DNA from 2 places in the Streptomyces sp. Rer75 genome. Region 2 is predicted to be linked to the other one. Evidence: predicted binding sites of a transcription regulator. Region 2 holds the regulator's gene; the other holds the start of a gene.
The links. Region 2 encodes HrcA, which represses chaperone genes, less so after heat shock. Its sites were predicted from a motif close to TTNGCACTCNGNNNNNCNGAGTGCNAA; they were not measured.

Region 1 (3,927 bases), 1.3 Mb from region 2:
ACGGTCGTGGGCGTCTCGGCCTCCGGCCGCACCCCGTACGCCGTGGGCGCCGTCGAGCACGCCCGCCGCCGGGGGGCGCTCACCGTCGGGCTGTCGTGCAATACGGGCTCGGCGCTCGCCGCGGCCGCCGAGCACGGCATCGAGGTCGTCGTCGGACCGGAGCTGCTCACCGGCTCCACCCGGCTCAAGGCGGGTACGGCGCAGAAGCTCGTGCTCAACATGTTCTCGACCATCACCATGATCCGGCTGGGCAAGACCTTCGGGAATCTGATGGTCGATGTGCGCGCCTCGAACGAGAAGCTGCGGGCGCGCACGCGCCGTATCGTTTCTCTGGCGACCGGCGCCACGGACGAGCAGATCGAGAGCGCGCTGACGGCCACCGACTGGGAGGCCAAGAACGCCATCCTCACGATCCTCGGCGGCGTGGACGCGCCCACCGCCGAGAAGCTGCTCGGCGAGGCGAACGGCCATCTGCGGGCCGCCCTCGAAGCGGCCGGGGCGTAGCGCCCCGAAACCCCGGAAACACGGCGGCGGGGCGGCACCCCTGGGAGAAAGGGTGCCGCCCCGCCGTCGTCAGTGGACGGTATGACCGACCGGCGCGCGGGGCGCCGAAGCCGATCAGAAGTCCATGTCACCGCCCGGCATGCCGCCCGGGGCGCCCGCCGGAGCGGCCTTCTCGGGCTTGTCGGCGATGACGGCCTCGGTGGTGAGGAACAGCGCGGCGATCGACGCGGCGTTCTGGAGCGCGGAGCGCGTGACCTTGGCCGGGTCGATGATGCCCTCGGCGATGAGGTCGATGTACTCACCGGTCGCGGCGTTGAGGCCGTGGCCCGGGGTCAGGTTGCGCACCTTCTCCACCACGACGCCGCCCTCGAGGCCGGCGTTGACGGCGATCTGCTTCAGCGGGGCCTCCAGGGCCAGGCGCACGGCCTGGGCACCGGTGGCCTCGTCGCCCTCGAGCTCCAGCTTCTCGAACACCGAGACGGTCTGGAGCAGGGCCACGCCACCACCGGCGACGATGCCCTCCTCGACGGCGGCCTTGGCGTTGCGCACCGCGTCCTCGATGCGGTGCTTGCGCTCCTTCAGCTCGACCTCGGTCGCGGCACCGGCCTTGATGACGGCCACGCCGCCGGCCAGCTTCGCCAGGCGCTCCTGGAGCTTCTCGCGGTCGTAGTCCGAGTCCGAGGACTCGATCTCGGCGCGGATCTGGTTGACGCGGCCCTGCACCTGGTCGGTGTCGCCGGCGCCGTCCACGATGGTGGTCTCGTCCTTGGTGACCGTGACCTTGCGGGCGCGGCCGAGCAGGTCGATGCCCGCGTTCTCCAGCTTGAGGCCGACCTCCTCGGAGATGACGGTGCCACCGGTGAGGATGGCGATGTCGCCGAGCATGGCCTTGCGGCGGTCACCGAAGCCCGGGGCCTTGACGGCGACGGACTTGAAGGTGCCACGGATCTTGTTGACGACCAGGGTCGCCAGCGCCTCGCCCTCGATGTCCTCGGCGATGATCAGCAGCGGCTTGCCGGACTGCATGACCTTCTCGAGCAGCGGGAGGAGGTCCTTCACGCTGGTGATCTTCGAGTTGACGATCAGGATGTACGGGTCGTCGAGCGACGCCTCCATACGCTCCATGTCCGTCGCGAAGTACGGGGAGATGTAGCCCTTGTCGAAGCGCATGCCCTCGGTGAGCTCGAGCTCGAGCCCGAAGGTCTGCGACTCCTCGACGGTGATGACGCCTTCCTTGCCGACCTTGTCCATGGCCTCGGCGATCAGCTCGCCGATCTGGGTGTCGGCGGCGGAGATGGAGGCGGTGGAGGCGATCTGCTCCTTGGTCTCCACGTCCTTGGCCTGCTCGAGCAGCTGGGCGGAGACGGCCTCGACGGCCTTCTCGATGCCGCGCTTGAGGGCCATCGGGTTGGCGCCCGCGGCAACGTTCCGCAGGCCCTCCTTGACCAGCGCCTGGGCGAGGACGGTCGCGGTCGTCGTGCCGTCACCGGCGACGTCGTCCGTCTTCTTCGCGACCTCCTTGACCAGCTCGGCGCCGATCTTCTCGTACGCGTCCTCGAGTTCGATCTCCTTGGCGATGGACACACCATCGTTGGTGATCGTGGGGGCGCCCCACTTCTTCTCGAGGACGACGTTACGGCCCTTGGGGCCGAGGGTGACCTTGACGGCGTCGGCGAGCTGGTTCATCCCGCGCTCGAGGCCGCGCCGCGCCTCCTCGTCGAACGCGATGATCTTGGCCATGTGAAGTGGTCCTCCCAAGACGGGGTGGATTGCTCCGGACCGCGCCTGGCGCCCGCGACGGACGGCCTGCCTGCCGTGCGGTTCCTTGCCCCGCGCGGCGCCGGCGAGCCTCACCGACCCGATCCTTCTGTCACTCTCACCTTCAGAGTGCTAACGCAATAATTAGCACTCGCCCCATGAGAGTGCAAGCGCCCGACGGGCGTCAAGAGAGGCGTGGGGCGGGGCCCCGGGGAAGGGGACCCGCGGCATGCCAGAGGGCCCGCCCCCTCGCGGGGTACGGGCCCTCCGGCTACTTCAGTCAGCTGCGTCGCGTTCGGCGCGTCAGCCTACGGCCACGCGGACCATGTCCGCCTGCGGGCCCTTCTGGCCCTGCGAGATCTCGAACTCGACCCGCTGGCCTTCCTCGAGGGTGCGGTAACCGTCCATCTGGATCGCACTGTAGTGGACGAATACGTCCGCACCACCGTCGACCGCGATGAAGCCGTACCCCTTCTCCGCGTTGAACCACTTGACGGTGCCCTGAGCCATTCCTAACTCCCCTATTGCTGGCCCTTGCGCAGGACCGCACTCCGCGGACCCGGGTCAGACCTCACCCCCCGAGTCGAGGGGGGTGTGCGCCGGAACGCGTCGACCGCCGCTGAATGTATCCGTCCCAACGCCCTCTGCAACAGGTCAATTGGACGAGAATTCTGGGCACGGCCGATCGGTTAAAAGTGGAGAAGTCCTGTGAAGTTCGGGCAAACCCGACCGGACATAGGGTACCAACCCGACAAATCGCGCACACACTTTGCGCACAAGTTGACGAGTTCTCATATGCGGTTCCGGCGCCGGGGCCGATGAGGTAGCCCGCGCCCGACGGGGAAGCGGGGCAACTGTATCGCGATTCCACACACGGAATCGCCCCGTCCGGTTCTTCCCGGACGAGGCGATTTCCAGAGGTGAGCGGGGTGATGGGGCGTCAGCAGCCACCCGCGACCGCGGGGATGATCGACACCCCGGCGCCGTCCGGCGTGGCCGTGGCCAGGCCCTCGGCGAACCGCACGTCGTCGTCGTTGACGTAGACGTTCACGAAGCGGCGCAGCTTGCCGGTGTCGTCCAGGACGCGCGCGGAGATGCCCGCGTGGTTCTTCTCCAGGTCCGCCAGAACCTCGGCGAGGGTCGCACCCTCGGCACTGACCTCGGCCTGGCCGCCGGTGTAGGTACGCAGGATGGTCGGGATTCGGACGTTGACGCTCATGCGAGGCCAGCCTCTCGGAACGAGTCAAGGGTGGGGCGGATGATGGCGGAGGGGCCCGTGGTGGGGGCCACCGCGTCGAGGGTCTTGAGGCCGTCGCCGGTGTTGAGGACGACGGTCGTCAGGGACGGGTCGAGCAGCCCGTCCTCGATCAGCTTCTTGGTCACGCCGACGGTCACGCCGCCCGCGGTCTCCGCGAAGATCCCCTCGGTGCGGGCGAGCAGCTTGATCGCGTCGACCACCTGCTCGTCGGTGACGTCCTCCACCGCCCCGCCGGTGCGGCGCGCGATGTCGAGGACGTACGGGCCGTCCGCCGGGTTGCCGATGGCCAGCGACTTGGCGATGGTGTTCGGCTTCTGCGGGCGTACCACGTCGTGGCCCGCCTTGAAGGCGGTGGAGACCGGGGAGCAGCCCTCGGCCTGGGCGCCGAAGATCTTGTACGGCTTGTC
Region 2 (3,927 bases):
CGTCTTGTAACCGGCGGCGAGGAAGCCGAGGCCCCCGGCCTCGATGACAGCGGCGGCGAGCTGCGGGCAGGAGGCCCCGCCCGCCATCGGAGCCTGCACGATCGGGTACCGAGCGAGATCGGTCAGCGCGGAGGACATGGGCACATGGTGCCATGCCCTCCGCGGCGATCCGTCACCGGATCAGCGTCCGCCGAAGGCGCTCACCGGCGGCGCCTACCGTCCGTTGAACGCGTCCTTCAGGCGCGAGAACAGCCCCTGCTGCCCCGGCTTGAACTCCCCGGTCGGGCGCTCCTCGCCGCGCAGCTTGGACAGCCGCCGCAGCAGCTCCTCCTGCTCCGGGTCGAGCTTGGTCGGGGTCGTCACCTCGACGTGGACGATCAGGTCGCCCCGGCCGCCGCCGCGCAGATGGGTGACGCCGCGCTGGTGCAGCGGGACCGACTGGCCGGACTGGGTGCCGGGCCGGATGTCGATCTCCTCCAGGCCGTCCAGCGTCTCCAGCGGCACCTTGGTGCCGAGGGCCGCCGCGGTCATCGGGATCGTCACCGTGCAGTGCATGTCGTCGCCGCGCCGCTGGAAGACGGGGTGCGGGACCTCGTGGATCTCCACGTACAGGTCGCCCGCCGGGCCGCCGCCCGGGCCGACCTCGCCCTCGCCCGCGAGCTGGATGCGGGTGCCGTTGTCCACACCGGCCGGGATCTTCACGGTCAGCGTGCGCCGCGAGCGGATCCGCCCGTCCCCCGCGCACTCCGGGCACGGGGTCGGCACCACGGTGCCGAAGCCCTGGCACTGCGGGCACGGCCGCGAGGTCATGACCTGGCCCAGGAAGGACCGCGTCACCTGCGAGACCTCACCGCGTCCGCGGCACATGTCGCACGTCTGCGCCGAGGTGCCCGGCGCCGCGCCCTCACCGCTACAGGTGGTGCACACCACCGCGGTGTCGACCTGGATGTCCTTGGTGGTGCCGAACGCGGCCTCGTTCAGCTCCACGTCGAGGCGGATCATGGCGTCCTGGCCGCGCCGGGTACGGGACCGCGGTCCGCGCTGCGAGGCGGTGCCGAAGAAGGCGTCCATGATGTCGGAGAAGTTGCCGAAGCCCGCGCCGAAGCCACCGGCGCCGCCGCCCGCGGCCGAACCCGACGGGTCCCCGCCCAGGTCGTAGACCTGCTTCTTCTGCGGATCCGACAACACCTCGTAAGCGGCGTTGATCTCCTTGAACCGCTCCTGGGTCTTCGGATCCGGGTTCACGTCCGGGTGCAGCTCACGTGCGAGCCGGCGGAATGCCTTCTTGATCTCGTCCTGCGAGGCATCGCGCTGCACGCCCAGGACTGCGTAGTAGTCCGTCGCCACTTACGACTCCGCCAGGATCTGTCCGACGTAACGTGCCACTGCGCGTACCGCTCCCATCGTTCCGGGGTAGTCCATGCGGGTCGGTCCGACCACGCCGAGTTTGGCGACGGCTTCGTCGCCCGAACCGTAGCCGACCGCGACGACCGAGGTGGAATTCAGCCCCTCGTGAGCATTCTCATGCCCGATGCGCACGGTCATACCCGAGTCTTTGGCCTCGCCGAGCAGCTTGAGGAGGACGACCTGCTCCTCAAGTGCCTCCAGCACGGGCCGGATCGTCAGGGGGAAATCATGCACGAAACGCGTGAGGTTCGCGGTGCCGCCGATCATCAGCCGCTCTTCGGTCTCCTCGACAAGCGTTTCGAGCAACGTCGCCAGCACGGTCGAGACCGTCCCCCGGTCCTCCTGCTCGAAGGACTCCGGAAGATCCTGCACCAATTGCGGCACATCCGCGAACCGCCGCCCCACGACCCGGCTGTTGAGCCGGGCCCGCAGATCCGCCAGCGAGTCGTCGCTGATCGGAGTCGGGCAGTCCACCATGCGCTGCTCGACCCGCCCGGTGTCGGTGATCAGCACCAGCATCACCCGGGCCACGGCCAGCGGCAGCAGCTCCACGTGCCGCACCGTCGAACGGGTCAGCGACGGGTACTGCACCACCGCGACCTGCCGGGTCAGCTGCGCCAGCAGCCGGACGGTGCGCCCCACCACGTCGTCGAGGTCGACGGCGCTGTCGAGGAAGTTCTGGATGGCGCGCCGCTCCGGAGCGGACAGCGGCTTCACTCCGGCCAGCCTGTCCACGAAGAGCCGGTAGCCCTTGTCCGTGGGGATGCGCCCGGCGCTGGTGTGCGGCTGGGCGATGAAGCCCTCGTCCTCCAGCGCCGCCATGTCGTTGCGCACCGTGGCCGGGGAGACCCCCAGCCGGTGCCGCTCGGTGAGCGCCTTGGAGCCGACCGGCTCCTCGGTGCCCACGTAGTCCTGGACAATGGCACGCAGCACTTCGAGTCTGCGTTCGCTGAGCACCCCGCGCACCTCCAGTCCAGCCGTGTCATCAGGTCGTCCTTCTGGCACTCAATGGTCACGAGTGCCAGAACCCCTCAGCCAGTGTACGGCGGGGTGCGGTGGCCACGGCAAGAGCCGCCCCCCGCCGGCGCCCCGGCCACACGTCACGCTATCGCTGTTGGAGCTAGCGTCTCGGTATGAAGACGTGTTGGGAAGAGGCAGGGTGGGAACAGCTCGCGCCCGATGTCGCCCGCCGACGGCTGCCGGACTGGGACTGCACGGTCGGCGTGGTCGTCGGCGATACGGACGTCCTCGTGGTGGACACCGGCTCGTCGCTGCGCGAGGGCGCGGCGCTGCGGGCCGAGATCACCCGGCTGACCGGCCGCCGGCCGACCCGGATCGCGCTCACCCATCCGCACTTCGACCATGTCCTGGGCACGGCCGCCTTCGCGGGCTGCGAGGTGTACGGGGCCACGGGTCTGGACGCCCTGCTGCGCCGCGACCGGGACGCGCTGCGCGAGGACGCGGTACGGCACGGGGTGGCCCCCGGCGCCGCCGCCGAGGCCGCCGATCACCTCGTACCGCCGCATCACGCGGTCTCCGGGGAGGTCACCCTCGACCTGGGCGGCCGGTCCGTGCTGCTGGCGAACGTGGGCCCCGGGCACACCGCCCATGACCTGGCCGTTCTGGTCCCGGGACGGCCGGAGGTGGTCTTCTGCGGCGATCTGGTCGAGGAGTCGGGCCCGCCCCAGGCCGGACCCGACGCGATCCCCGCCCACTGGCCCGCCGCCCTCGACCGGCTGATCGCCCTCGGCGGCGAGGACGCGCGGTACGTGCCGGGGCACGGGTCGGTCGTGGACGCGGCCTTCGTACGTGACCAACGCGACGAACTGGCCGCCCGCTTCGGCGTGTCCCGTTAACCCGCCGCGCTATCGTCATCCGGATGCGCAGCAGCCGACAGTACGACTCGGATCTGACCCCGCCCTGGAAGCGGCAGCAGCCCGCCCCCGAGGTGCCCGCGGACCCGGACCTCGTGGTCGAGGAGGTCACCACGGGGTTCTGTGGTGCCGTGATCCGCTGCGAGAAGACCGCGCAAGGGCCGACGGTCACCCTGGAGGACCGCTTCGGCAAGCACCGCGTCTTCCCCATGGAGCCGCGCGGCTTCCTCCTGGAGGGCCGCGTCGTCACCCTCGTGCGCCCGCGCGCGACGGCCCCCGGCGCGCCGCAGCGCACGGCCTCCGGGTCGCTCGCCGTCCCCGGCGCCCGGGCACGGGTCGCCCGCGCCGGGCGCATCTACGTGGAGGGCCGCCACGACGCGGAGCTGGTGGAGCGGGTCTGGGGCGACGACCTGCGCATCGAGGGCGTCGTCGTGGAGTACCTGGCGGGCGTCGACGACCTGCCCGCCATCGTGCGCGACTTCTCACCCGGCCCGGACGCCCGGCTCGGCGTGCTGGTGGACCACCTGGTGGCCGGGTCCAAGGAGTCCCGTATCGCCGAGCAGATCACCGACGAGAGCGTCCTGGTCGTCGGGCACCCCTTCATCGACGTGTGGGAGGCCGTGAAGCCGTCCTCGCTCGGCATTCC

Region 1: a site for HrcA is predicted at 2,407-2,433, ahead of groL (chaperonin GroEL). Genes of this name have one in related genera too.

Annotation. Positions count from the first base shown of each region.
Region 1 is NZ_CP058693.1:4,679,105-4,683,031, forward strand. It holds gene murQ (N-acetylmuramic acid 6-phosphate etherase) at 1-504, shown strand, start outside; gene groL (chaperonin GroEL) at 619-2,244, opposite strand; gene HYQ63_RS19640 (cold-shock protein) at 2,566-2,772, opposite strand; gene HYQ63_RS19645 (MoaD/ThiS family protein) at 3,203-3,481, opposite strand; gene thrC (threonine synthase) at 3,478-3,927, opposite strand, start outside.
Region 2 is NZ_CP058693.1:3,424,722-3,428,648, forward strand. It holds gene HYQ63_RS14640 (nitronate monooxygenase) at 1-138, opposite strand, end outside; gene dnaJ (molecular chaperone DnaJ) at 214-1,347, opposite strand; gene hrcA (heat-inducible transcriptional repressor HrcA) at 1,348-2,364, opposite strand; gene HYQ63_RS14655 (MBL fold metallo-hydrolase) at 2,541-3,263, shown strand; gene HYQ63_RS14660 (DUF3097 domain-containing protein) at 3,287-3,927, shown strand, end outside.